4 regions of the Alteromonas sp. MB-3u-76 genome follow, and region 4 is predicted to be linked to each of the others. Evidence: predicted binding sites of a transcription regulator. Region 4 holds the regulator's gene; each other region holds the start of a gene.
The links. The regulator sigma-54, encoded in region 4, starts transcription at its own class of promoters, with help from an activator protein. The targets are predictions, from matches to a motif close to GTTGGCACGNNNNTNGNNT.
Positions count from the first base shown of each region.

Region 1: CW735_RS14935 (manganese efflux pump MntP) is a predicted target of sigma-54. The motif match lies at 4,298-4,316, and genes of this name have one in related genera.
Region 2: fliE (flagellar hook-basal body complex protein FliE) is a predicted target of sigma-54. The motif match lies at 4,591-4,609, and genes of this name have one in related genera.
Region 3: nirB (nitrite reductase large subunit NirB) is a predicted target of sigma-54. The motif match lies at 3,434-3,452, and genes of this name have one in related genera.

Region 1 is NZ_CP025115.1:3,356,269-3,363,743, reverse strand. It holds gene CW735_RS14960 (saccharopine dehydrogenase family protein) at 1-908, opposite strand, end outside; gene CW735_RS14955 (hypothetical protein) at 1,142-1,552, opposite strand; gene CW735_RS14950 (1-aminocyclopropane-1-carboxylate deaminase/D-cysteine desulfhydrase) at 1,799-2,782, opposite strand; gene CW735_RS14945 (chalcone isomerase family protein) at 3,035-3,523, shown strand; gene CW735_RS14940 (DUF3833 domain-containing protein) at 3,610-4,161, shown strand; yybP-ykoY riboswitch at 4,200-4,346, shown strand; gene CW735_RS14935 (manganese efflux pump MntP) at 4,387-4,947, shown strand; gene CW735_RS14930 (sensor histidine kinase) at 5,164-6,588, opposite strand; gene CW735_RS14925 (response regulator transcription factor) at 6,585-7,265, opposite strand; gene aceK (bifunctional isocitrate dehydrogenase kinase/phosphatase) at 7,402-7,475, opposite strand, start outside.
Region 2 is NZ_CP025115.1:1,127,197-1,134,671, forward strand. It holds gene CW735_RS05075 (flagellin) at 1-6, shown strand, start outside; gene CW735_RS05080 (sigma-54 dependent transcriptional regulator) at 202-1,674, shown strand; gene CW735_RS05085 (sensor histidine kinase) at 1,812-3,014, shown strand; gene CW735_RS05090 (sigma-54-dependent transcriptional regulator) at 3,033-4,376, shown strand; gene fliE (flagellar hook-basal body complex protein FliE) at 4,676-5,005, shown strand; gene fliF (flagellar basal-body MS-ring/collar protein FliF) at 5,018-6,715, shown strand; gene fliG (flagellar motor switch protein FliG) at 6,728-7,475, shown strand, end outside.
Region 3 is NZ_CP025115.1:469,203-476,677, reverse strand. It holds gene CW735_RS02015 (nitrate regulatory protein) at 1-225, opposite strand, end outside; gene CW735_RS02010 (formate/nitrite transporter family protein) at 708-1,571, shown strand; gene CW735_RS02005 (bifunctional protein-serine/threonine kinase/phosphatase) at 1,575-3,284, shown strand; gene nirB (nitrite reductase large subunit NirB) at 3,590-6,139, shown strand; gene nirD (nitrite reductase small subunit NirD) at 6,149-6,505, shown strand; gene CW735_RS01990 (nitrate reductase) at 6,529-7,475, shown strand, end outside.
Region 4 is NZ_CP025115.1:842,800-850,274, reverse strand. It holds gene CW735_RS03805 (calcium/sodium antiporter) at 365-1,321, shown strand; gene CW735_RS03800 (KpsF/GutQ family sugar-phosphate isomerase) at 1,321-2,298, shown strand; gene kdsC (3-deoxy-manno-octulosonate-8-phosphatase KdsC) at 2,299-2,859, shown strand; gene lptC (LPS export ABC transporter periplasmic protein LptC) at 2,856-3,434, shown strand; gene lptA (lipopolysaccharide transport periplasmic protein LptA) at 3,403-3,996, shown strand; gene lptB (LPS export ABC transporter ATP-binding protein) at 3,996-4,721, shown strand; gene CW735_RS03775 (RNA polymerase factor sigma-54) at 4,799-6,298, shown strand; gene hpf (ribosome hibernation promoting factor) at 6,327-6,614, shown strand; gene ptsN (PTS IIA-like nitrogen regulatory protein PtsN) at 6,628-7,074, shown strand; gene rapZ (RNase adapter RapZ) at 7,210-7,475, shown strand, end outside.

The sequences.
Region 1 (7,475 bases), 1.8 Mb from region 4:
ATCCCTACATAACCTTCTGCAAGGGAGCCTGGGTTAGGTAATACGGCTTTTAGAAACTCTAAAGGCACAACTTGTTGGCCTTGGAACTCTATTGGCTCAATACTTGTCATGCCGATACCTTCTAGCACACGTAGGTGGTTAAGGTAGGCATCACCGAATGTCATCCAGAAGCGAGCACGCTTTAGTGTTGGGAAATGTTTAACCAGTGACTCTAACTCTTCGTGGAACATAAGGTAAGACGCGCGTTCACCAATATTTTGATAATCCAAGTCTTCGCGCACACTAAGCGGATCGGTTTCTTTCCACTCACCGTTTTCCCAGAATTTACCACGCTGAGTAATTTCGCGGATATTAATTTCAGGGTTAAAGTTGGTAGCAAACGCTTGACCATGGTCGCCGCCATTACAATCAACAATATCTAGGTAATGGATTTCGTCAAAGTAATGTTTTGCTGCATAGGCGGTAAAAACGTTGGTTACGCCTGGATCAAAACCACTGCCAAGCAGAGCCATAATGCCCGCTTCTTTAAATTTGTCTTGGTAGGCCCACTGCCACGAATACTCGAATTTCGCTTCATCTTTTGGCTCGTAGTTAGCCGTATCTAAATAATGCGTATTTGTTGCTAGGCACGCATCCATGATAGGCAAGTCTTGGTAGGGAAGTGCCAAGTTAATGACGAGGTCGGGTTTAACGTCATTAATAAGTGCTTCTACTTCTTTTGCGTTGTCTGCATCGAGGGCAAAAACACCTTTTACACGATCTTCACCCACTTCTTTTTGCAGGGCTTCGCATTTAGATACAGTTCGGCTAGCTAAGTATATTTCGTCAAAGTGCTGTGGTAAACGAGCACATTTTTTGACTGTTACCGACGCAACGCCGCCAGCACCAATAATAAGAACGCGAGACATAATAAGTAATCCCTAAATTTTGCTAATAAATTTTTGCTGAATGCTAGCAGACACCGGCAATTTGGCAAGTAAAGTCAGTGTCTACCAAATTAAATAGTATAAAATTCTACGTGAAAGGTTCAAAACGTTATGAATGTTTTATTGTATGAGCAGTAAATAGCGCGACCATTTCGGCCGCGCTCATTCTCCGTTATAGCTTAAGTCCAAACTTAACACTACTTGCGGCCTCGTGTTTATGGGGCTGCCGTGCTAATTGGTGGTGAAATTACGATAGAGCCGTCTACTCTGTAGTAAGGATAAAGAAGCAGATGTTCACCTTGGTCTGGCGATGAGGTGACCACGGCAATAGCGTCCATATTCTTGCTATCTTGTGTATTGACGGTGGCGGCATAAACAAGAACGCTGTAGCTATTGCTACCTGTGGTCGCGTCAATTATGCGCCATTGCAACTGTTCTATAAGTTGCGACTCACGTTTACTTTCTTTTGTCTCGTCTGCAAACACACACCCTGTGCGACCATCTTTGTTTATGGCTGCGAAGGGGTAAAATACGTCGCTGATAGGAAGCATAACTTCACATATTTTAAGCGACTTGGAAATGAGTTCTTGCAAAGGGGTTGGCAATGTAACTGGTCGGTCGATCATGGTATATCTCCTTAGAGTTAGCGTTGCTTGCGATACCTAAAGTATCTTCACTGATAATTTTGAATAATGTTTACCTTTAACTTTTTCCGTATTTTTCTTTTGTACACGTTTACATTTGTCTTTACGTTTCTCGAACGTCTTTAGTTTAGTAACAGAAAAACTAATGCAAGTAAAATTGGTTTTGAATATTAGCTGCGCTAGGCCGCGTTGTTTTCATTGGAACTTATTTGTACTTATTCCCATAGCCTAAGACCTTGAGCCTTGCAGTCCTCCTGTATGCACTACCACTAGTGTACTTCCTTTTACAAATGCCCCTTGGCCCAGCATTTTCTTAAGCGCAAAGAATACCTTGCCCGAGTAAACAGGCTCTATGGCTATACCCGTTGCGCTTTTAAATTGGTGACAAAATTCAGTTAAATAAGCTGGAGCTTTAGCGTAACCACCGCAATGGTATTCGTGCTCTATGTGCCAGTTATGATTGTTTTTACTCAAAAATTTGGCAACCAGAGATTCTAAATAATCTTGCCCTTTTAGTACGCCAATGCCGACAACGTGTTGATGCTTTTCTACTGCGCTTACAATGCCTGCCATGGTTGCCCCACTCGCAACTGGCGTAATAATAGTGTGGTAATTGGTACCGATTTCGTTATCAATTTCTGTTACTAAATCTGAAACACCCGCTAATGCCTGAAGCTGACTTCCACCCTCAGGAACTATTGTCGCGTTGGGGTAGCGACGCTTTAACGTATCAAGATACTCTGATGTATCTCTCAGTTTGTACGTGGCTTTGTCTACGTATTCTATGTTTGCATTCCACGCGATAAGGTCATTTATCATGGGCGTTGGCGACGATGAATAGTTACCGCGAATAACAACGGTAAGCGGTATCGCTAGTTGATAACACACATAACCCAATGCATGCAGGTGGTTTGAAAAACCACCACCAAAACTGATGAGCCTGACAGAATCTTCAGTAGGTAAAGAGCCTTCAGCGGAAGCAGAGCCTTCAGCAGGTAAAGAGCCCTCAGCCCGCGACAAGCCACTTTGATCAACAAACTCTCGAATAAAATGTTTGAGTTTACGCCATTTATTGCCGGAGATGACGGGATGTATTTTGTCATCACGCTTTATATAAATAGTGACATCTGACGCACCAGGCCAATTAGGTGTAAATAACTCTAGAGGGGATGGCTGAACAAGTGTTTGTTCCAGCTGGGTTAACTTATTCACAAGGTCCGCTACCGTGATTGATCATTCGCTACAGGCACGCAGTATAACTATTACATTGGCAATTCAAAATAATGCCAATCCCAAGCAAAGGTAAAATGAGACAGCTGACGCAATTTACACAGCATGAGAGCATTGTAAAACGCTGTTTTGATTAATACGGACGTTTTTAAGGTAGAAATTATGAATTCAAAATTAGTGTCTGGTTACAAAAGAGCCAATCGTTTCAGTTCTATACTAATGAGTTTAATGTTTATGAGCGCATCATTCGCAGCCAGTGCATCTTTACCCAAAGAAGTTGCCAAAAATGTCCCAAACGCCGCAGTAGTGGGGCAGGACATGTTTACCTACTATTTCTTTGATGTTTATGAAGCAACGTTATTCGCTCCGCAAGGTAAATACGACAAAGACAAACCACTAGCCCTTACACTGAAATATCAAAGAAGTTTAGACGGTAAGAAAATTGCCGAGCGCTCGATAGATGAAATGCAAAAACAAGCCAGCTTAGATTCAGAAAAATCAAAGCGCTGGTTACAAGACATGATAAATATTTTCCCCGATGTAAGTGAGGGTGACGTCATTACGGGTGTGGCCACAGAAGAAGGGAATGCACTTTTTTTCTATAACGGGAAAGAGGCAGGGGAAGTAAAAGACCCAGAATTTACCCAGAAGTTTTTTGATATTTGGCTGAGTGAAGATACTTCAGAGCCAAAGTTTAGAAAGGCACTTTTAGGAAAAAATTGAGATAAGGGCTTTCATAAGCCTTAGTGCAGAAATGTATTTTCACATCACTATTTTTCACACAATATTTTTAAGATAACAGGTTAATTATGAATACAATTAAACGAGCAACTTACGCATTGGTTGGAGTTGGGGTTACCGCCTTTACATTAAGCGGTTGTTCAGTCTCGGTGGATGGCAAAGATTATACGGCTGTCGAGCCTGCGTTTAATATCGAGCAGTTTTTTGACGGCGACGTGAAGGCGTGGGGCATTGTACAAAACCGCTCTGGTGAAGTAGTACAGCGCTTCAAAGTAGATATCGACGGTTCTATTGACGGTGACACGTTAACGCTGGATGAAAGCTTTGTTTACGGCGTAGGCGAGGGGCCCACTCAACGCACTTGGAAGATTGTTAAGCAAGGTGACGGTACCTTTATCGGCAGAGCGGGTGATGTGAAAGGCCCGGCCACTGGCACGTCTTATGGCAACGCCTTTAATTTCCACTATGAAATGGATTTGCCAGTAGATGATACTACCTATTCAGTAACTTTTGATGATTGGTTTTGGGCGTTCGACGAAACTACTATGATGAACCGCTCGTATATTCGAAAGTTTGGCATAGTCATGGCTGAAGTCACCATATTCATGCAGAAGCAGTAAGCATAATCACATTGTCTTGAAAGGGCTTTTTGTATTAACATAGAGCCCTTCGTTGGGGAGTAGCCTGTTTCCATCTTATATGGAAAAGTTTGTATCAACATAATTGGTCACATTACCATGGTACAGACACCTTTCGGTTGGCGAGACCATCGATAATTCCATGCCCTAAGGTCAGGCGTGTGGTTTTATCGTGGACTCAATAATGCCTGACCGGAGTTAAAAAATATGACTATCTTCGCCCTCATTCTCCTTGCCTTTGCCATGTCTACTGATGCTTTTGCTGCTGCAATAGGCAAAGGTGTGAAAATAAAGCGCCCTCGTTTAAGCTATGCTATTAAGATTGGTTTTATATTTGGCGTAATAGAAGCGTCCACGCCCGTCATTGGATGGTTTATAGGGCGTGCTGCCGCATCTTTTGTAGAAGCTTGGGATCGTTGGATTGCATTAATCATTTTGTCTGGATTAGGCGTTTACATGATACTTGAAAGCCTTCAACCTGCTGATGATGAGGACGATCGTGGGCAAAAACAGTCATTACTTTTATTATGTTTTACTGCTTTAGGTACAAGTATTGATGCGATGGCAGTGGGGGTTGGCCTTGCTTTAGTTGACATCAATATCGCCCTTGCTTCGGCACTGATTGGTTCTGCAACGTTTTTGATGGTAACGGTGGGTATTATGCTAGGCAGCGCAATGGGCTCTTTGATAGGTAAACGGGCAGAAACATTCGGCGGGATAATTCTTATTGCCGTGGGCATTTGGATTTTCGCCAGTCACACGCTTTGACATTCTTTAATTCACTCAGTGCAGTGCTCACCTACGCTGTTATGTTATTCAGTTGTCCAGTTGTCTATATAAGGCGCTAACTGTGCATTGTTCGCGTAGTTAGTGCTTCAATAGCAAACAATAACGGGTTATGCCACAACTGATTAAAGCTCAAATCCCTACAGTACCACTAATTATTGCAGCGAAATGTGGGGCTCGACTAAGAAGTATTAACGTCTAAATCTTAAAGCTTAAAACAACGCCCAAACCCGAACCCTGCATCAGAGGGTCGTGAACAAACCACACTTTGCCGTCATGTAGTTTCACAATAGCGGAAACAAGAGACAGGCCTAATCCATTTCCTTTACTGGTTCTGCTGCCATCGGCGCGATAAAAGCGTCTTTCCAAGCTTTCAAGCTCATGCTCTCCCACACCCATACCAGCATCGTTAATTGAAATAACATGGTGGGTTTTGGTAGACGTGAGTTGAACCACCACACGACTGCCATCGGGTGAGTATTTTAATGCGTTATCAAGCACGTTAGCCACGGCTTGAAATAGCAAATTCGGATCGGCTGTCATAGAAACTGGATTTAGTGCGCTGGTGAGGGTGATCTTTCTGTCTTCAGCTAGAGGGTGATAGAGGTCGACAACATCTTCAACAATGGCGCGAACATCAGTTTCGCAAAACCCTTCTTTTTTATTGGTAGTTTCAAGGCCACTTATTCTCAATAAACTATTAAACATATTAAGCAGATTATCTGCTTCATGTGTAGTTTCTTCCCGTAACTTTTCGTCGTCGATTTGCTCTAATGTGTTACGCAAGCGCGCGAGTGGCGTTCGCAAATCGTGAGCAATACTGTCGGTAACCGTTTTAATGTTATTTACAGAGCTTTCAATGGTATCAAGCATGCGATTGAATACGGTAGATAGGCTGCTTAAATCATCCCAGTTGCTGTCTATCTCTAAGCGCTCCTCTAAGCTTCCTGTCTTGATAATTTTATCGGCAGTTTGAGACATTCGGTTAATACGATTGACCACGTAAACTGCAATGGCAAAGCTTAAAACACTTAACATAGACAGAAGAACAACAATGATCCAGCTAAAGGCTTTTCCAAACCACTGAGCGCTGTATAAATCGTCGATACCTCGTCCCACGGTTAGTGTGTGTTCGCCAAGTCTTACTTCACGAACCAACGCTTGTCTTAGCGTCTTACGATCTCCACTGTTTGGCAACGTGATAACTATTTCCGCGGTATTAAAATTAGCGCGTTCGTTCCTTTCTAATATAAGAGGAATGCCTGCGAGATTTCCGGCAATAAACTGCTCATTTTTGCTCAGCACGATAAAGGAACGAAGGGAACGTTCTGCCTCAATAGCATCTGCATTGTTTGCTTGAGAACCGTCGTTAAGGATAGGGTTTTGTGAAAACTGTCCGCTGTCAATTGCTTGCTTTACAGCATCGATCCCCAAAGTTTGATGGACCTGGGAAAGAGCGGCAATTTTTGCGTTAATTGCCGCAGTAGATTCGGTGATAAAAAGATCGCTGCTTGTTAATCGCCAAAAGTAAACAATAAGAACGATTGCAACACTGGCCAGCGTAGTAAGCAGCGCGCCAACACGAAAGCTTGAACTTCTCGTGAAGTCCCGTATCGCTATCATGTAGCGTTATCGGCGATGCGGTAGCCTGTGCCTCGCACTGTTTCAATTAATGGAACATTAAATGCCTTATCCACTTTTTGACGCAGACGGCTTATATGTACATCAATCACGTTGGTTTGAGGGTCGAAGTGATAATTCCACACCTGCTCAAGAAGCATACTACGTGTAACTACTTTGCCTTTGTGACGAAGTAAGCACTCTAGCAGTTGAAATTCCTTAGACTGCAACTCTATTTCTTGGTCGCCACACAGCACTTTGCGATTCACCAAGTCTAGCGTTAAGTCGCCAAGCTTAATGAGCGTTTTATCGTCACCTTCTTTTGCTCGGCCTGCCAAGCCTTCAATTCGCGCCAATAATTCTTCAAACGCAAATGGTTTGGTTAGGTAGTCGTTAGCACCAGTACGAAGACCGCGTACCTTATCCTCTACCTGGCTTTTAGCGCTTAGCAGTAGAACTGGGGTATGGTTATCTGCTTCTCTTAATTTTTCCAAAACAGTAAACCCGTCATACTCTGGAAGCATCACATCAAGAATAACAACGTCTAATTCGTTTGAAGTTGCTTCTTTATAGCCAGATGCTCCGTCACCCGCAGTAATACATTCATGACCTTCGCCTAACAGTCCATTTGCAATGTGCGAGGCAACCTTTGGATCATCTTCTACAAGTAACACTTTCATGATTACACTTCTACTTTTATGTTGAAACGTGGAGTAAGACCGCTATTGGCTTACGGTTTCTTTTACGTGTCAGGAGATAAAAAGCGATCACTTTTACACTACTGAGGCATTATTTCTGCTACAAGTTTTGTCAGTGTTAACTGCGCTTGAATCGCTTACTTTCTCCGTAAGGCGTAAAGTGCTGAACATCGCCACGCTGGCACTTAAGCT
Region 2 (7,475 bases), 280 kb from region 4:
AATTAATCAACGTTGCATTTGATGCTGCATTTTAAGTATCGCCAACAGCGATATTTTCTACAAATTAACCAAAAGAAGCAGGGTAACCTGCTTTTTTTATTGCTATATTTCCGCAAACATTGGTTGCAGAGTTATCTTTTACCGTTACAATTTGCTTATGCGCTACACTATAAATAATAACAAAGCGTCATTGGGGAATAGATGAAGGACATATTGCTGGTTAGTGATAATCAGGAACTTATTCAAAATTTAGAAACTATAGTGACCTTCATGGGAGAATCGTGTTTATCACGAGGACTCAGTGATTGTCATGAGTATCTTTCTAAATCCGGCGCAGACGCTGTACTCATCGAGTATGCGTGTGAAACCACTGTCTCACAATTAGTTGAAAATTTTCCTCACATACCTTTTGTTGCGCTGGTTCAAAATGAAGGGCAGGCCAACGTTAACTGCAATATGGTGAGCGTGTTAAGTACGCCACTCACTTATCCCGTTCTTACTCAAGCTATCCACCGCTGCCAAGAGTATTCAAGCCGTAAACCTAACTTATCAAGAACAGCAGGTACAAAAACACGCTTGTTTAGAAGTCTTGTGGGTAAAAGCGACCAAATACAAATTGTGCGCCGTTTGGTGGAGCAGGTTGCACCCACCGACGCCACAGTGCTAATCCTTGGTGAGTCAGGCACTGGTAAAGAAGTGGTTGCGCGAAACGTTCATTTCTTCTCTGAACGTAAAGACGGCCCGTTTATACCCGTTAACTGTGGTGCTATTCCGGGAGAGCTTTTAGAAAGTGAATTGTTCGGTCATGAAAAAGGCGCTTTCACTGGAGCCATCAGTGCTCGGAAGGGGCGCTTTGAATTGGCCGAAGGCGGCACCCTGTTTCTTGACGAAATAGGCGACATGCCGCTTCAAATGCAGGTAAAGTTACTTCGGGTTCTGCAGGAGAAAACCTTTGAGCGAGTGGGCGGGAACAAGCCTATCAAGTGTAATGTTCGTATCGTTGCTGCTACACACCGCAATTTAGAAACGATGATCAGCGAAGACAAATTTCGTGAAGATTTATATTATCGCCTTAATGTTTTTCCAATAGACAGCCCAGCTCTTCGCCAGCGAAAAGACGATATTCCGCTTTTGCTGCAAGAGATCAACAGTCGAATAAAGGGCGATGGAGTTGATGGGGTTCGCTTTACAGAAAGAGCTATATCGTCTTTGATGGAACACGAGTGGGCGGGTAATGTGCGTGAGTTATCTAACTTGGTTGAACGCCTTACTATTTTGTACCCTGGTCAGATTGTGGATGTCAGCGATCTTCCGCCGAAATATCAATATGGCGATACGGCAGCCTACGAACCGGATTATCCGGAAGAAATTCTTGAGCGAGAAGCATTTAATGATTTATTTGCCGAGTCTGCTGCACAGGAAAGATTAGAGGAAGAAGCGTCTCAAACAGCGTCTCAAGAGACACCTTCAGAGAGTGTGGTGTCGTCTACATTGCCTGAAGAGGGGGTTAACCTGAAAGAATATTTGTCTGAGCTTGAGGTAACGCTGATAAAACAAGCGTTAGAAAGTCAAGATTGGGTTGTCGCAAGGGCTGCAGATAAATTAGGGATGCGCAGAACCACACTAGTAGAAAAAATGCGGAAATACGATATCCAGCGCACGGAAGAAGCGTAACGTCATCTATTTGACGTTTCTCAAACTCCCGTTTTTTCTCTCCTATCATTTTGAAATTTATAGAAAAATAAAAGTGGCACGTCTTCTGCTTTAGTAAGTTCATATTTCGTTAACGTCTGCATTTTGACGAGGGTAATATGGCTTACGACAGCTCACAATCAATATCCGAATACGCGGCTTCAAGCTTTGTTTTTCACGGTGTGAAAAACAAGCGAGAGCATACATTCACATCAACTGATTACAGCGCACCCAATAATAAGCTCTCTTCTTCAGAAGAGTTAACCTCTTTACGATTGCAAGCTAGCCGCCTCGAGCATCTTTTACAGGTGATGCCAGCAGGCGTTATTGTTCTAGACGGTAAAGGTATTGTCCGCCAAGCCAACGATCAGGCTAAAGCGTTACTCGGTGAGCCTCTCGAAGAAGAGGTGTGGCGGAGTATTATTACGCGCTCTTTTAAGCCACGAGCAGATGATGGCCATGAAGTATCACTTGCTGATGGGCGAAGGGTAAAGCTATCTATTACTCCACTTGAGAACGAGCCGGGCCAGCTAATTGTTATCACCGATCTTACTGAGACTCGTGAACTTCAAGCGCGTGTAAGTCATATGCAGCGACTATCCTCATTAGGTAAAATGGTAGCTTCTTTAGCGCATCAAATACGTACACCTTTGTCGGCTGCGGTTCTGTATGCATCTAACCTCAAGAGAAAAAACTTACCAGAGAGTGCTTCTCAGCAATTTGCCCATAAACTTACCGACCGCCTTAAAGATCTTGAAAGCCAAGTGAACGATATGCTGCTCTTTGCCAAATCAGGCGAGCAGCAAGTAGTTAGTCAAATTTCTCTTTCTGAATTATTTAACGCCATTGAGCCAAGTGCCACTGCCATGGCGACACAAGAACAGCAAGCATTGTCATTTGAAGGTTTCGACACTCCATTAACCTTAACCGGAAACTTAACGGCTCTCCAAGGTGCAATATTGAACCTTATCCACAACGCCAGCCAGGTAACACCGAAAGGGTTTGAGATTATCGTTCAAGCGAATCAGATTAATGATGCTTTGGTGATAGAGGTCATCGATAGAGGGGAAGGCGTGCCCAATGCGATAAAGTCGAAAATATTTGAGCCGTTTTTCACAACCAAGACTCACGGAACAGGTTTGGGGTTAGCTGTTGTTAAGTCAGTGGTAAATGCACACGATGGCTCAATACATATTAGCGATGCGGAAAATGGGGGCGCGTGTTTCAGCATAAGCTTGCCCTGCCAGCCTTCATCGGGCGATAAGTTATCAGATAATACTGAGCTTGGAAGAAAAAGTACTGTGATGACGAATGTCGCGTAATAAAACGGGAGAACTCCAATGTCTAAAACTACTATTTTAATTGTTGAAGATGACGCAGGTCTTCGCGAAGCGCTCCTCGATACGCTATTGCTTGGCGATTACGACGTCATAGATGCCGATTGTGCGGAGTCTGCACTTATGATCCTTTCCGCTAGAAAAGTAGACTTGGTGGTGAGTGATATTCAAATGGGTGAAATGAGCGGTCTTACTCTGCTAAAGAGTATTAAGGCGAAGTATCCAAGTATGCCAGTGCTACTAATGACAGCCTACGCCACAATAGATGATGCGGTGCAGGCCATGAGAGATGGCGCGACAGATTACCTATCGAAACCTTTTGCACCGGAAGTGTTGCTGAATTTAGTGGGGCGTTATGCACCTGCACAAAAAATAGAGTCGCGTACACCAATTGTTGCAGATCCCTCTAGTATCAAGCTTCTTGAGCTATCTCGTAAGGTAGCAAAATCAGAGGCCACTGTTATGGTACTTGGCCCTAGTGGCTCAGGAAAAGAGGTGATATCACGCTACATACACGATCAGTCAAATCGAAGTGAGTCGCCTTTTGTCGCTATTAACTGTGCCGCTATTCCTGAAAATATGCTTGAAGCAACCTTGTTCGGTTATGAAAAAGGTGCATTTACCGGCGCTGTACAAGCCTGTCCTGGAAAATTCGAACAAGCGCAAGACGGCACATTACTTCTCGATGAAATCACAGAAATGGATTTAGCTCTGCAGGCCAAGCTGCTACGGGTATTGCAAGAGCGAGAGGTAGAGCGATTGGGCGGTCGAAAAACAGTAAAACTGAATGTGCGAGTTATTGCAACGAGTAACCGAGATTTACGTAAAGCGGTTGATAATGGTGAATTCAGAGAAGATTTATACTATCGACTTAACGTGTTTCCTATTGAATGGCGTCCGCTAGCGCAGCGTCCAGGCGATATCGTGCCACTTGCTGAGCACCTCATTCAGCGCCATGCAAGTCAGCAAGGACTGGGTAACATAAGGTTGAGTGCAGCAGGGCGAAGCAAGTTGTCTCAATATCAATGGCCTGGAAACGTACGTGAGCTTGAAAATGTTGTACAACGAGCGCTTATTTTGTGCGAGAACGGTGAAATTGATTCAAGTGATTTGATGATTGATGAAAGCGAAGCACTGTCAACGGACACGAATAGTGCTATTGAGCAAAATGAGGATAGCCACCTCGGCTCAGAGTTGCGCTACCAAGAGCACCAGATAATTTTGGATACGCTAGCTTCCTGCAACGGCAAACGAAAAGATGTAGCAGAAAAGTTAGGAATTAGCCCAAGGACACTTCGTTATAAGCTTGCTCGTATGCGCGACGACGGCATCGAGGTCCCAGCATAACATTAGGGTGCCAGCCTAACGTTAGAAAGATTATTTACTCAAAAGCCACCGTCATATCGGCTTAACAATTTAGGTACACTAACCGTCATCAACATAACTTTTTGATGACGGTTTTTTGTTGTCTTCAGAAACTGCACCTATCACTCTCAGCCGCCATTATTTTGGCTCTCTGCTCTTATTCTTTGCAACTGTATGATTTTATTTGTTTTTACAAGTTGGCAAGCCCTTTGCAAAACCTTCCTTATATAATGAACATGTGACCAAAAGTTGTCGCAACGCACTGATTCTTAGGAGTGGTTATGGACGTTAAAGCCAACAGTTTGTATCAAGAAATGCAAAATATGATTGGGCAAACTCGTCTTCCAGTAAACGAGCTGCAACCAACTAACGAAGTCAATACATCGGCAAGCGAATTTTCTACCATGCTAAAAAATGCAGTAGATGGCGTAAATAGCATGCAGCTAGAATCAAAGAATATGACGCAAAGGTTCGAAATGGGCGATCCTAACCTGAGTCTTGCTGAAGTTATGCTGGCGAAAGAGAGATCAGGTATTGCCTTTGAGGCAACGGTTCAGGTGCGTAATAAAGTGCTTGAAGCATACAAAACAATAATGAATATGCCGGTTTAGGTGGAGTAGGTTATGGCTGAGGCTACAGGCACAAATTTATCTGTTCCAGATCAGGGCGTTGGAATGGACAGCGAGCCGGAAAATAAATCTGGCTTTATGGATACACTGGGTAGCGCAGACATGATGCGCCAGATGGCGCTGGTTGTTGTGTTAGTTATCTGTGTGGCCATTGCTATCTTTATTCTAATCTGGTCACAAGAAGCGGATTATCGTCCTCTTGCAAAAATGGAAACTCAGGAGCTGATTGAAACTCTTGATTACATGGATGCAAATCAAATTGAATACAAGCTTGAAGGTAACACCATTTACGTGAGAGCCGACGAATTTCAAAACATCAAACTTGGAATGACACGCCAAGGCTTAAATAACCCTACCGAAACTGGTACCGACATTATCATGCAAGATATGGGGTTTGGTGTCAGTCAGCGGGTTGAAATGGAAAGACTAAAACATGCCCGCGAACAGCAAATAGCCTCCACAATTCAAGATATGGCAAGCATTCAAAAAGTACGTGTATTGCTTGCGATGCCAAAAGAAAATGTTTTTGCTCGCAGGGAGAAAAAAGCCTCTGCAACCGTGGTTCTTACTGCTAAACGGGGCTCTGTGATAACCGGTGAAGAGGTGGATGCCGTTGTCGATATTGTTGCGTCTGCGGTACAAAATTTAGATCCATCAAAAGTCACAGTTACAGATAGCAATGGTCGTTTACTTAACTCAGGCTCACAAGATTCATTAAGTGCAAGAGCGCGTAAAGAATACGAAATTGAACGCCAACGAGAGCAAGAGTATTTAGAAAAGATTGATGCCATTCTTATTCCTGTACTAGGAATTGGTAATTACACTGCCCAAGCAGATGTTTCAATGGATTTCACCGCTATGGAGCAAACACAGCGCAGCTACAACCCAGACTTGCCAGCAGTTCGCAGTGAAATGATTGTAGAAGAAAACAGCGTTGGCGGCGGTGTTGGTGGTATTCCAGGCGCACTGTCAAATCAGCCACCGTTAGACTCAAATATTCCTGAGAACGCTACAGGCGGCGCAGCTCAACAAACAATGCCGGGCAGAACGGCAAAAGAGTCAACACGAAACTATGAACTTGATACCACTATCAGCCACACTAAAAAGCAGTCTGGCGTTATTCGTAGGTTAAGCGTCTCTGTTGCTGTCGATTACACGCAAGTAGCAGGCGAGGACGGCACTATGGTTCCTGCGCCACGTAAGCAGGAAGAAATTTTGAATATTCGCCGCCTCTTGCAAGGTGGTGTGGGCTTTGATGTCACTCGCGGAGACTCTCTAGAAGTTGTTAGCGTGCCCTTTATGCGCATGGACACCGGGGAAGTTGAAGATGTGCCATTGTGGGAGCAGCCAGGCTTTTTACCTATTCTCAAGCTTGTCGTCGGTGGATTGGTTATAATTGTATTAATTATCTTTGTCATTCGCCCCATGTTGCGCCGTCTAATTAATCCAGACGAGACCAAAGAGGTTGAAGATTTTGATGCGGACGAAGGCTTAGATTTAGGTGACGATACCATTAGTATGCTATCCACCGATTTTGATGAAGGTCAAGTTGGGTTTGCCGCCGATGGCTCGTTAATGTTACCTGACTTACACAAAGATGAAGATGTATTAAAAGCCGTGCGTGCCCTAGTTGCGAACGAACCAGAATTGTCAGCCCAAGTTGTAAAGGGCTGGTTGATGCAAGACGAGTAGTGAGAAATTATTATGGCTGAAGAACTTGCCAATGTTGAAGAACAATCTTACGACGTTAGTAAACTAGAAGGCGTTGAAAAAGCTGCAATATTGCTTTTGAGCTTGTCGGAAGAGGACGCTGCGCAAATACTTAAGCACTTAGAGCCGAAGCAAGTGCAAAAGTTAGGCACCGAAATGGCTAAAGTCGATGACATGACGCAAACCAAGATCACAGCGGTGCACAAGCATTTCATCGAAGAAATTCAGAACTACAGTACCATTGGTTTTCAAAGCCAAGATTTCGTTAAGCGAGCACTTACTGCCGCTCTTGGCGAGGATAAAGCCGCCAATCTTATCGATCAAATCCTTATGGGAAGCGGAGCGAAAGGTCTCGACTCGCTCAAGTGGATGGATTCCAAACAGGTTGCTAGCATTATCAGAAACGAGCATCCACAGATACAGACAATCGTACTGTCTTACCTAGAGCCAGAGCAAAGTGCAGAAATACTCGCCCAGTTCCCAGAAAAAGTACGCTTAGACTTACTCATGCGCATAGCAAACCTTGAAGAAGTGCAGCCAGCAGCATTGCAAGAGCTTAACGAAATCATGGAGAAACAGTTCGCGGGACAAGCCGGAACGCAAGCAGCGAAAATGGGCGGCCTGAAGTCTGCAGCGAACATCATGAACTACTTAGATACCTCTATTGAAGGTCAGTTGATGGATGCAATTCGCGAACAAGATGAAGAAATGAGTCAGCAAATTCAAGATCTTATGTTCGTGT
Region 3 (7,475 bases), 370 kb from region 4:
ACTCATCTCACTTGCGGTTTCTTGTTGTGCCCTTTGGGTTGCAAAACGTTCACCTCGTGAACATAGAAATACATTGCTCATACCGCGCTCGCGCTGCAGTTGATGAATCATCTCCGTTACCGCTTTCACTATTTTGCAATTTGATGATAAGTGTCGCAGTGCCTGTATTTCTTGATGCTTGGCTAATAAAAAAAACCGCTTTGTGATATCGCTATGATGGCCCATCGTGAAGTATCCAGAAAAGAGATACATAGGATATGCAAATGTTGTTCCCTTCAATCAAACTGCAAGGGATTCACATCGATATAATCTACGTAAGTAGCTGGACGCCACTATTTACTAGCTTGCTTAGAAATAATGGACTGTTCACAAAAGCAAGCAAAGAGATTGCACTACATAATGCTCCAAATTAGTGCGCTTTTTCTCGAGACAGGTGCAAACGATGGGGGGTATATCGAACACATTTATTCTTAGCGTTGAGTAATTGCCTGTTATAGAAGAGAATTTCATTTAAAGATTTGTGCCTCAATATTGGCATCAATATTGTTTTACTTTTTGTGAACAATGCAGATTGTTTAAGAACAATATTCGGATAAAGGCGTCCGCAACTTATTTTCTAGGAAATAAGAGCGGGCGCTTTTTTGTACCTGAAATTTAGGTAAAGAATGTTTCTAAGGAATTAATATCAATAGAAAAGGTGATCAAGCATGGCGTATTTACTTCCTTCTGAATTTGCAACCAAGATGGTTGATGCTGGCGAATCCAAAATATATATGTCTACTCGCGACACATTAATTCGCGCTTTTATGGCGGGGGCCATTTTGGCGTTAGCCGCGGTTTTTGCAATAACCATAGCGGTTCAAACAGGGGTGTTTTTGATTGGTGCAATACTCTTCCCTGTTGGTTTTTGTATGCTGTACCTCATGGGGTTTGACCTACTTACCGGTGTCTTTGTGCTTACTCCACTAGCCTGGTTGGCAAAACGACCTGGCGTGACATGGCCACAGATTTTACGTAACTGGGGGTTGGTGTTTTTAGGTAACTTTGCAGGTGCGCTGAGCGTAGCATTTATGATGTCGTTTGTATTTACCATGGGCTACAACATTGATGGTGGTGCTATAGCCGCTAAGGTGGCGGGTATCGGTGAAGCAAGAACGTTAGGGTATGCAGAGCACGGCGTTGCGGGCTGGTTTTCTATTTTTATTCGCGGCATGTTGTGTAACTGGATGGTATCGCTTGGTGTTGTTGGTGCAATGATATCTACTCACGTAAGCGGTAAAGTGTTGGCTATGTGGATGCCTATCATGCTGTTCTTCTTCATGGGGTTTGAGCATTCGGTGGTTAACATGTTTTTGTTTCCGTTCGGCTTAATTATGGGTGGCGAGTTCTCTGTGATGGATTACTTTATTTGGAATGAAATTCCTACCGCACTGGGTAATTTAGTGGGAGGCTTAGCGTTTACTGGTTTGACTATTTATTCTACGCATGTGCGCACTGCCCCTAAACGCGTTATTGCTACAGGTGCTAGCAACAAAACGGTGCTTGCAGCAAAAGTGAATGACAAAGTATAAGCCGTGATCACCCTTCGCCATGGTGCCTTTTCGAATAAAGGCACAAAACCGATTAATCAGGACCACCATTGTGTGGTGGTGCCTGATTTTTCGCTATCGGCAAATTTCGATGCTATCGCTGTTGTGTCTGATGGAATAAGTAGTAGTCAGGTTAGTCATTATGCAAGCAACTTCGCCGTTGAAACGTTCGTTCGTGAATTCTCACGAACGAGCAATGTGTGGTCTTTGTCGAGGGCGGCACAACACGTACTGCGTACCATAAACACCGAGCTTTACATAAAAAACCAACAAAGCCCTTATTTTGAAAACCTTGATAAAGGCTATGTCTGTACCTTTAGTGCAGTCATTTTGAAAGGACAGTCTGCGGTGTTACTGCATTGTGGTGATAGCAGCATCTATCACGTACACCGCGGTGAAGTAACGCCTTGCACCTGTCAACATCGAGAAGCCGGGGAGGGTAAACATACTTATTTAAGTAATGCCCTCGGTATTCGGCCTAACTTAAGCATTGATATGGCGATCCGAACGCTTGCGCCTAGCGATATGTTTGTATTAATGACAGATGGCATAGCGGATACCTTGTCGCCAAAAACATGGTACGCAATACATCAGCATAATACGCCTAATATCGACTTGAGCGCACAGCATATAGCGCAAGCAGCACTGAATGCAGATTGTGACGATAACGTCACTGTAGTGCTGCTTGAGGTACTATCCATTGCTAAGGAAGAGAAAGTACATTATGCCTCAAATGGCTTCCTTCCTTTTTTAGATACGCCCAAATCAAACGATGTCATAGACGATTGGACAATACAGCGGCAGTTATATACCAGTGAACGCAGTCTGGTTTTTCTTGCTAAGCATAATCTCCACAATTATCAGGCAGTGTTAAAAATTCCTGCAAAGTCGATGCACGATAACGAGAGCTTTTTAGATGAAGTGGTGAAAGAAGAATGGGTTGGTGCGCGCGTCCAACATGACAATGTCCTTAAAAATTACACGGCCCCTTTTTTACGACATTACTTTTATATTGCCATGGCGTACACACCCGGAATAAGTTTACGCCAATATCGAGACGACGTTGGTAGTGTCTCTCTTTCTGAGGTTCGAGACTGGAGTGCGCAAATCGTTAGCGGCCTAACGGCACTGCATCGGCAAGACGTGCTTCATCAAGATATCAAACCGGATAACATCATGGTTGATGAAAACGGTAAAATTACACTGGTAGACTTTGGTGCCGCGAGCATAGCGGGTTATCATGTTTCGCAAAGTGATGAGCAGCTTGGCATTCCTGGCGATCTATTGTTCACCGCTCCGGAATACTTTGTAGGGCTGTGGCCTGATGAAAGCGCTGATCAATTTTCTTTAGCAGTGGTCTTATATTTTTTATTAAGTGGCGAGTACCCCTTTAACAGTAACGTTGCCAAGAAGAGCAACTACGCAGGGCTACTTAAATTGCGCTATATCAGTCTGCTACAACGAAATGTTGCTGTCCCTATGTGGGTTGACGAAGCGCTGAAACGGGCTTGTCATCCTAAAGCGTCGAAACGCTATCCGAGCTTGTCTGAATTTCTATACGACTTAAATCACCCTAATCCGTCTTACCGTAAAAGCTTGCCCCTGATGGAGCAACATCCAGTGCGGGCATGGCAAACCGTGTCTGGCGTATTGCTGGTATTGCTCATTGTTGTGTTCGTTGTTCATTATACTTAGCGAGCGGCTCCAGCTGCGTAAAGGCAGTGAGTTATTCAGTACTACGCTAATGCACCATAAATAATCTTTTTTGCTTTCTAATGGTGCGATATCACTGGGTCTACGCCAAAGCTATACGGCTAAGTCTTTGTAATATAGCGATGAAAAGCATTGGCACTATATTTGTATTATTGTTTTCATAGTCTCGACTAGGTACCTATGTATCATCGAGTAACAACACAATTAATACAGTACTTAATCAGGCAATGAAGCCCGCAACCAGGAATGGTTGCGGGCTTTTTTTGCTTTAAATAAAGGTGAACGAGATGACGCTTTCCTCACAGCAGCAACAACGCATAGTGATAATTGGCAACGGTATGGTTGGCCATCACTTTGTTGAGCAACTTATTAACAGCAAAGCTGACTATCATATTACCGTGTTAAGTGGAGAGGGCCGTTTAGCTTACGACCGCGTTTATCTATCGTCGTACTTTACGGGTAAAACTGCAGCCGATTTAGCGCTTACCGACGAAAAAACGTATCAGCAGTGGGGTGTAAATGCAGTTACCGGTGCGTGGGTAACTAATATTGATCGTACCCATCAAGTCGTGACAACTAAAGACGGTACTTCATACCCCTACGATAAACTCGTGCTGGCGACAGGTTCTTACCCTTTTGTGCCCCCTATTCCCGGCAACGAGCAGGAACATTGTTTGGTGTATCGCACCATTGAAGATCTTGAATCTATCAGTGCCTCTGCAGCACAAAGTAAAATAGGCGTTGTTGTGGGCGGTGGTTTACTTGGGCTTGAAGCAGCAAACGCGCTTAAATCAGCAGGTCTAGAAACACATGTGGTTGAATTTGCACCACAGTTAATGGCGGTGCAGCTTGATGCAATGGGAGGGGCACTGCTTAAAGATAAAATTGAAGCGCTCGGCGTACAAGTACATACACAAAAAGCCACGGAAGTTATCGAGGCCGGCGAGCAATGCCGCTACCGAATGAAATTTTCTGATGGTTCACACCTTGAAACCGATATGGTGTTATTTTCTGCCGGTATACGACCTAGTGATCAGCTAGCCCGCGAATTTGATTTAGTAGTAGGTGAGCGCGGCGGTATCGTTATCGATAATCAATGTATAACCTCCGATCCTAACGTGTACGCGATTGGTGAATGCGCATTGTGGGAAAATCGTATTTACGGCTTAGTAGCGCCAGGGTACGCCATGGCTCGCGCCGCCGTTGCAAGTCTTACCAACAGTGAGGGCGAATTTGCAGGTGCGGATATGAGCACCAAGCTCAAGCTAATGGGTGTTGAAGTGGGGTCTATTGGCGATGCTCACGGCAAAACCCCAGGGGCGTTGGTATACACCTACCACGACCAACCTGCAGGCGTGTACAAAAAGCTTGTTGTAGATGAAACCAAAACCCAAGTAATAGGTGCGGTGCTCATCGGCGATACCAGCGATTACGATACTTTGTTGCAATATGCCCTAAACAACATTGCGCTGCCCGACGCGCCAGAGGCACTGATATTGCCTTCCTCAGGGGAAAAGCCCTTGTTAGGGGCCGATGCCCTTGGCGATAGCGCCACTATTTGTTCATGTCACAACGTATCTAAAGGCGATATTGTCGAGGCTATCGAAAGCGGCAGTAGCTCTCTAGGCGATATAAAGTCGTGCACAAAAGCGAGTACAGGCTGTGGAGGGTGTTCGGCATTACTGCAAAACGTTGTCGATGCCGAACTAGAGAAACGGGGCGTAGAAGTATCTAAAGCCATTTGCGAACATTTCAATCACACTCGCCAAGAGCTCTATCACCTTATTCAAGTAGAAAATATTGAGACGTTTGACGAGCTGCTTGATAAGCATGGTAAAGGGTTGGGTTGCGAAATTTGTAAACCAGCCGCAGCATCGATATTTGCGTCGGTATGGAACGATTATATTCTTCGTCAGGCGCACCAGCCACTTCAAGACACTAACGATACGTATTTGGGCAACATGCAAAAAGACGGTACTTACTCTGTTGTGCCGCGGGTTGCAGGCGGTGAAATTACTCCAGATAAGCTCATTTTATTGGGCGAAGTTGCAAAAGAATACAACCTTTACACCAAAATTACGGGCGGTCAGCGCGTTGACTTATTTGGCGCACGCGTAGAGCAACTCCCTGCAATTTGGCAAAAGTTAGTGGCCGGTGGTTTTGAGACCGGACATGCCTATGCGAAGTCGTTACGTACAGTTAAATCTTGTGTGGGCAGCACGTGGTGTAGGTTTGGTGTGCAAGACTCAGTTGGCCAAGCTATTGATTTAGAAAACCGCTATAAGGGGCTACGTGCACCGCATAAAATTAAATTTGGAGTATCGGGATGTACACGTGAATGCGCAGAGGCTCAAGGGAAAGACATTGGCATAATTGCAACGGAAAACGGTTGGAACCTTTACGTTTGTGGTAATGGTGGCATGAAGCCACGCCATGCCGACCTATTCGCCACCGATTTAGATGACGCAACACTGGTGAAATACATCGACCGCGTGCTGATGTTTTACACAAAAACTGCCGATCGGCTTCAGCGCACCTCGGTGTGGATGGAGAACCTTGAAGGTGGGTTGGACTACCTCAAGTCGGTGGTTATCGACGATTCGCTTGGTATTTGTGACGACCTTGAGGCTCAAATGCAACATATTACCGACAGCTATCAGTGCGAATGGAAAACGACTATTGAATCGCCTGAGGCGCTTAAACGGTTCCGTCAGTTTGTAAACAGCGACGAAACCGACTCAAACATTCAGTTTGTTACCGAAAGAGATCAAATTCGTCCTGCCACCAGCGCCGAAAAATACGCAGGTCACCAAGCCATTCCAGTAGATATCATTTAGGAGAAGTTTATGCAGGCTCAGGCTAAGGTATTAACAACGTGGAGCGATGTGTGTCATACCGACGATCTTGTCACAAATAGTGGTGTGTGTGTACTGCTTGAGGGCAAGCAAATCGCTCTTTTTAAAATTCAGGTAGAAGGGAATACTCAGTATTTTGGTGTTAGCAATTGGGATCCGATTGGGCAAGCTAATGTCTTGTATCGCGGTATTGTGGGCACTTTACAAGGCAATATTGTAGTGGCATCACCGCTTTACAAAGAGCATTACGTGCTTGCCACGGGACAATGCCTAGAACGGGAAGATGTCAGCATACAACCATATGAAATACGGGTAGATCAAAACCGTGTTTTAGTCGCATCGTTATAGCACATTAACCAATCAGATTGATTATGACTACAACACCTACACCAACGCCACCCAACCACACTTGTCAAGACGACAGGTTGCTGCAAACTACGTGTCCGTACTGTGGCGTTGGTTGTGGCGTCGATGTTATTCAGCGTGGCGGCATGCAAGGGCAGTTAAGCCAACTTACGGGAAGTCCTGAACACCCTGCAAATTACGGTCGACTGTGTATTAAAGGCACCCACTTATTAGAAACCCTTGATAAGCATAAGCGCTTAACTCAACCTCTTGTTTTTGGTCAAGTAGCGACTTGGGACACGGCAACTAAGGAGATTGCTGGGCGTTTAACACAAATTATTGAGCAGCATGGGCCTGATGCTATTGGATTATATGGTTCGGGTCAGTTACTGACAGAAGATTACTACGTGGCCAATAAGTTGATGAAAGGCTTTATTGGCACGGCTAATATCGATACGAATTCGAGATTGTGTATGTCATCGGCGGTAGTGGCCTATAAGCGCGCCTTTGGCGAAGATATTGTGCCCTGTAACTACGACGATTTAGAGCACACTGACTTACTGATTTTGATAGGCAGTAATGCGGCGTGGACTCACCCCGTGCTTTATCAGCGTATTGAGCGCGCTAAACTTAGAAACCCTGCAATGAAGGTGGTAATTATCGACCCTCGTCGCACCGACAGCAACACGCTAGCAGACTTACATATAGCCCTTCGACCAGGCTCAGACAGTGCCTTATTTTGCGGTTTGCTTAATTTCTTAGCAGACAATAACGCCTTAGATAACCCATTTATTGAGGCATCTACAAATGGGTTTGATGATGCACTAAAAGCAGCGTCATCCTGGTCTCTGGAAGCCGTATCTGAAGCTTGCGATGTGCCACAAGATTATTTAAATACTCTGTACAATTGGTTTGTTGAATTACCGCGCGTCATTAGCTTCTTTTCGATGGGAATTAATCAGTCTACCACTGG
Region 4 (7,475 bases):
GGCGCTGCCGCTTTAAACTCGGAGTAAAGTGTCTTGGAAAGCAACGCAACTTTGTTATTGTGGAATTAAAGGCAGTACAAATTCCATGCCTTTGAACACACACTGACCTTCGTAAAGTCAGTAAGTTTAAAATTTTCAGTATTGTACGCTTTTTCCTACCCTGCGCCAAAGTCAAAAAGTTACAACTTATGTTCGATGAAGACGAATGATCCATAACGTAAGCTGAATATCATTAACGCAGGCTGAACATGTCTCTTTTTCATACAATCTCGTTCGAAAAGGCAAAATAAAAGCCTAGCGCCATAGGCAAATGGCACCGTTTTTGCGACAATCTTGCGAAATAGACTTTTAATTACAGGTTGTTGTGCTTCTAAACATTGTTATTTTCATCATCGGACTCATCGTTTTAAGTTGGAGTGCGGACCGATTTGTCTACGGTGCATCCGCGCTGGCGAAAAATATTGGCATTTCACCCATGATGATAGGATTGACTATTGTTGCCATGGGGTCTTCTGCACCTGAAATTGTGGTGTCTGCCATTGCCTCGATTAACGGTAAGATGAATACGGCAGTCGGAAATGCGCTAGGTTCAAATATAACCAATGTCGCACTGGTACTTGGAATAACCGCTCTAGTAAAACCACTTCTTGTTTCATCCACAACATTAAAGCGGGAACTGCCAGCATTGGTCGTGATCTCGTTAATTGCCATTGCCTTTATGTTCGACGGCGAACTCAAATCTTATGAAGGCGTTATTTTACTTGGCCTTTTCGTTTTCGTGTTAGCGATGATGGCGTGGCTTTCGCTGCAGGTAGACAAGGAAGACCCGCTCATTGCTGAGACGGCAGATGAAATTCCTAAAGGGGTATCAAACACCGCTGCCCTTGTGTGGATTGGTTTGGGCTTGGTGCTTTTACCGTTAAGTGCCCACTTCTTGGTTGACTCTGCTGTAGAGATTGCCCGTTATATGGGATTGTCTGATTTAGTCATCGGACTCACTATTATTGCATTTGGTACCAGCCTTCCCGAGCTTGCGGCAAGTATTGCCGGCGTACTTAAAGGTGAAGATGATCTAGCGCTAGGTAACATCATTGGCTCGAATATATTTAATCTACTCGCCGTACTTGGAATGCCAGGGCTTATTGCACCCGGCTTGTTAGACCCAGATGTGTACAATAGAGATATGTATGTGATGCTAGGGCTAACCTTGCTACTGTTTTTATTCAGCTTCGACCTCATCGGCAAACGTAAAATATCTCGCACTAACGGTGCAATTCTTTTAGCCTGTTTTGTGGGCTATCAATTTTGGCTGTTTGGATAATGACAAATAAACAACACCATTACATTGCTTCGGCAAAACGAGTTATCGATATTGAGGCTCGTGCAATTACCGATTTAGCACAACGACTAGACGACAGTTTTATCGATGCTTGTAACATGCTTTACAACTGCTTGGGTAAAGTTGTCGTTTGCGGCATGGGCAAGTCGGGACATATTGGAAACAAAATAGCTGCAACCCTAGCAAGCACTGGTACTCCAGCGTTTTTTATGCACCCTGGCGAAGCTAATCACGGTGACTTGGGCATGTTAAGCAAAAACGACGTGCTTTTAGCTATTTCTAATTCTGGTGAAACCAGCGAGTTAATAAATCTGCTGCCCGTGGTAAAACGGCTGGGTGTTAACGTGATAGCAATGACCAACAGTGAATCAAGCACACTAGGTCAACATGCTAATGTGGTGTTAAATATAAGCGTGGAACAAGAAGCCTGCTCCCTCGGTCTGGCTCCCACAAGCAGTACAACCGCTACACTGGTAATGGGCGACGCTCTAGCTGTAGCGTTGTTGGACAGAAAAGGTTTTACCTCTGATGATTTTGCGTTGTCACACCCGGGAGGCTCGTTAGGTAGAAAACTCTTGCTAAAAGTGAGCGACATTATGCTTACGGGCGATGACATACCGCTTACCAGTAACGGAGCAACAGTGGCGCAGGCACTGCTTGAAATATCCCGCAAAGGGCTCGGCATGACCGGTATTGTCGATGAGTCTGGCAAGCTAACCGGCGTTTTTACCGACGGAGATTTAAGGCGAATTCTAGATGCCCGGGTCGATTTACATGACGCTAAGGTCAGTGACGTGATGACAGTAGGCGGAAAAACCACAACACCAAACCAACTGGCTGTTGAAGCACTGAACGTAATGGAAAGCTTTAAAATTAGTGCGTTAATGGTGCTTGACGATGAGCACACTCCGGTTGGCGCATTTAATATGCACATGCTGCTAAAAGCGGGAGTTTTATAAATGGAAACCACGCCAACCCAAACGCTTTACACCATCATGCCATCGGTGTTATTCGATGCATTGTCAAACATCAAACTGCTGGTGTGTGACGTAGATGGGGTGTTTTCTGATGGCCGTATTTACCTAGGCAACGACGGTGAAGAATTGAAGGCATTCCACACCCGAGATGGCTATGGAGTTAAAGCGCTTGTTAGCCACGGCATTAATGTTGCCGTTATTACCGGCAGGCGCTCAGCCATTGTCGAAAACAGAATGAAAGCATTAAATGTAGCTCACATTATTCAAGGTGAAGAGAACAAGTTTGATGCATTGAAACATTTAATGAACAAGCTTGAGCTAGCGCCCGAAAATATCGCTGTTGTTGGTGATGATATGCCCGACACTGGTATGTACGAACTTGCCGAAGTGAAAATAGCGGTGGCAGATGCTCATCCCTATGTCAAAAATCAAGCTAACTGGATCACTACTTTGCCCGGCGGATTTGGCGCGGTTCGAGAAATATCTGACACACTATTACAAGCTAAAGGAATTGAAAACGGTATTTTTGGGGCCAGCGTATGAACGCATTCGGCTTTAACCGCCTTGGGTTGAGTATTTCTGCGCTTTTTATTCTCGCCATGCTGATGTATATCCCAACATGGATGGAAGAAGAACCTGTGCTAACCAGCTCAGAAGGGCTCGATGCCCTCAAGCCAGCCTATAAAGCAAAAAACTTAACCACAACCTTGTATAACAGTGAAGGTCAGCTGAATCACAAAGTGTTTGCTTCATCAATGGAGCATTATGACCAGTTGGGCTTTGTTTCTTTTGAGCAACCCAGCTATACATTGTACAGCAGCGATGCAGATTCCCCGTGGGTGGTTACTGCATTAGAAGGAACACTTTACAATAACGAACTTATCCAGCTAGAAAATAAGGTCAACATTGAGAACCAAAGCCAGGATGACTTTGTCAAAACAATCACCACTGAATATATTCAAATTAATTTAGACAGTAAACAAATGACGTCAGACCAACCAGTAGAAATACGTGGCATGCAGTACGTTATTCAAAGCAATGGATTTAACGCAAACCTGCGTACACAAAAATATGAGCTTATTGACCATGTACATACAACGTATTCTCCTAGTAACTAGCGCTATATTTGTCTTATGCGCCGGCCCAGTGCTTGCCAACGAAAAGGACTTTAGCCTTCCTATCGAGATTGGCTCGAACTCTCAGTTTATAGATGGGAAAAATAAAACTGCTTTGTACAAAGACAATGTACTTATTACCCAAGGCTCTTTAGTTATTGAAGCTGACGAAGTGGAAGTTATTGCCTCTGGAGGCAGTGGTCGTGAGATTTTTGTCGCGCGAGGTAAACCTGCTAGCTACTCGCAAAAACTAGAAGATGGAAATCCAGTATCGGCACAAGCTAACGAGATTCGTTACGAGGTTGCAAAGCGCACTATTTCACTGAGCGGCAACGCTGAATTACGGCAAGATAGCAGCCAAGTAAAGGGCGATAACATTACCTTTGACATGATAACTGAACAGTTATTAGCAACTGGCGGCAATCAAGAAGATGGTAAAGGTCGCGTTACCACGGTATTCACGCCAGAGTCTATTAGAAAAGTCAAAAAAGACGATTCGAATAGTGATGATGGCAGTGATAATGACACAGACAAAAGCAAAGACGGTAAAGGCAAGCAACAGTAATGGCTACTCTTAGTGCAAAAAATCTTGCTAAGGCATACAAATCCCGCCAAGTTGTGATTGATGTTAGTCTGTCAGTCTCTACAGGGCAGATTGTTGGGCTGTTAGGCCCAAATGGCGCGGGAAAAACGACAACGTTTTATATGATTGTCGGTCTAGTTCCGTCAGACAAAGGGCAGATATTAATAGACGATAAAGAATTAACGCATCAGCCCATGCACGAACGCGCTCGCGGTGGAATTGGTTATTTACCTCAAGAAGCGTCTATATTTAGAAAACTGACTGTGCATGAAAATATCATGGCTATTTTGCAAACCCGAAAGGATTTGAACTCTCAGCAACAGGAAGAAGAAGCTGACGCACTACTTGATGAATTCAATATCAACCATATACGTAATAGTGTGGGTATGAGCCTTTCCGGTGGAGAACGTCGCAGAGTAGAAATAGCAAGAGCACTTGCGGCTAAACCCGAATTTATTTTGCTCGACGAGCCCTTTGCTGGTGTTGATCCAATATCAGTTAATGATATAAAGAAGATAATACAGCACCTTCGCGACAGAGGAATAGGCATTCTCATCACCGACCACAATGTGAGAGAAACATTGGATGTCTGTGAAAAAGCGTACATTGTGAGTCATGGCGAACTTATTGCGCAAGGAACCGCGGAACAGGTTTTAAGTAATCAAAAAGTAAGGGATGTATACCTAGGCGAACAATTCAGGCTATAGTTATTGTATGTAACCTAATTGTCATTTTTCTCAAGCGCTCTGGTACATTCACTGAAGAGCATAAATATAAGACGTAGATGAAACCATCTTTACAGTTAAAATTTAGTCAACAACTAACGATGACTCCACAGCTGCAGCAAGCTATCAAGCTGCTTCAGCTGTCTACACTCGACCTTCAGCAAGAGATTCAGGAGGCGTTAGACTCAAACCCTCTTTTAGAAATTGAAGAAGGTAACGACGAGCCTCAAGCTGAAAAAAACAACATCGACAACGATGATAGCGCTAGCGAAGCCACTGCTTCTGCGTCTAGCGACACTATCGAGTCTGGTGATGCCCTTGAAAAAAACGACCTTCCTGATGAATTGCCCATCGATAGCACATGGGACGAATATTATTCTGCCTCCTCTGCACCTGCTCCCGGTCCATCAAACAACGATGATGACCAAATTTTCCAGGGTGAAACCACAGAAGATATTCAAGCCCATTTATTATGGCAAATGCGCCTCACTCCTTTTTCTGACACTGACAGAGCGATTGCCATTGCTATTATTGACTCCATTGATGAGTCGGGTTATCTCACGGCAACGTTAGACGAAATATTAGAAGCCGTTAATTTTGAAGATATTGAAACCGAAAATGTTGAAGAAGAGATAGAGTTAGACGAAGTGGAGTGCGTGCTAAAACGTATTCAAATGTTTGACCCCATTGGCTCTGGCTCGCGCACTCCACAGGAGTGTCTGATGGTTCAACTTCGTCAGTTTGCCGACGATACCCCTTGGTTGGAAGAGGCAAAAAGACTGATAGAGGACTATTCGGATTTGCTTAGCAGCAAAGACTACAGAACCTTAATGCGTAAGAGTCGTTTGAAAGAAGACGAGCTTCGCGAGGCAATGCGTTTGCTTCAAACCTTGAATCCTCGCCCAGGTAGTGCTTTAGTTACTAAAGAGCCTGAGTATGTTATCCCCGATGTATCGGTAGCAAAGAAAAACGGTCGCTGGACTGTAGAACTGAATCCAGACAGCTTACCTAAACTGGGTGTAAACCAGCAGTATGCAGCGATGAGTAGAAAAGCGAAAAATAGTAGCGATTCACAGTTCATACGCTCTCATATGCAAGAAGCCAAATGGTTTATAAAAAGCTTAGAGTCGAGAAACGATACATTAATGAAAGTGGCTAACTGTATTGTTCAGCAACAAATGGGATTTTTTGAGCACGGCCCCGAAATGATGAAACCAATGGTTCTCAATGATGTCGCAGAAATGGTAGACATGCATGAATCGACGATTTCACGGGTTACTACTCAAAAATACATGCATACTCCACGAGGAATTTACGAGTTAAAATATTTTTTCTCCAGCCACGTGGCAACGGAATCAGGCGGCGAGTGTTCATCTACCGCTATCCGTGCGTTAATTAAGAAACTGGTTGCAGCAGAAACGCCTAGCAAACCATTAAGCGATAGCAAGATTGCTTTATTGTTGGCAGAGCAAGGCATAAAAGTCGCTCGGCGGACAATAGCAAAATACCGGGAGTCTTTATCGATACCCCCGTCTAACCAACGCAAAAGCCTTATTTAAAGGCGCTATATTAAAAGGAAGACGAAATATGCAAATCAACCTAACTGGTCATCATGTCGAAATCACCGACTCTTTGCGTAATTATGTCGATACGAAGTTCAGCAAACTTGAGCGTCACTTTGATCACATTTCTAATGTCCATGTCATCCTCAACGTAGAAAAAATAAATCAAAAAGCCGAAGCCACTATGCACCTTAGCGGTGCTGAAGTGTTTGCATCCTCAGAAAATACCGATATGTATGCAGCGATTGACAGCATGGTGGATAAACTCGACCGGCAGGTAATCAAGCATAAGGAAAAACTGAAAAAACATTAATAGATAATTAAGCATGGACATTAAAGCCATCGTAAGCCTGGACCGCACCGAGTGTGCGGTTCAGTGCAATAGTAAGAAACGAATTTTAGAAATTATTTCTGATATAGCAGCGCAAGGTGATGAAAACATAGATCAAGTCACTGTGCTAAACAGTTTACTGGCTCGGGAGCGAGTAGGCAGTACAGGAATAGGCAACGGCATTGCGCTTCCACATGGCCGCTTGGCAGGATTAGAGCAAGTAATGGCGATTGTTGTAACCTGTATCCCAGCAATCAACTTCGATGCCCTTGATGAAAAGCCTGTCGACATATTTTTTGCGTTACTGGTACCTGAAGAACAAACTCAAGGCCATTTGCAAACGCTGGCTACTGTTGCAGGTAAACTTAGCGATAAAGATACGGTAAAAGCCATACGCAGAGCCAAAACGAACGAAGATATTATCTCTGCTCTTGGCGTATAAATTGGACGCAGCACAGAAAAGCACAGAGAAGCATCGCGCTCTTTGTTGCTGCTCTTTTCTGGAATATGCGCTTAATTGAAAAATCGTTTTTGAATTAGTTTTTGGCACATAAAAAAATTTTAGGGAGAATTATCGGTGAAGCTGATTGTTATCAGTGGTCGTTCTGGCTCAGGGAAGTCAGTTGCGCTTAGGGCCCTAGAAGATTTGGGTTATTACTGCGTAGATAATATTCCCGTAAACTTGCTACCTACCCTTACTCACACGGTAGTAGACGAATATGATCAGGTAGCCGTAAGCATAGATGTGCGAAACCTGCCTAAAAACCCTAACGATTTGGTAGAAATTTTAGACTACCTGCCCTCTTCCTGGTCTATGACCATCGTTTATATTGATGCCAGTGA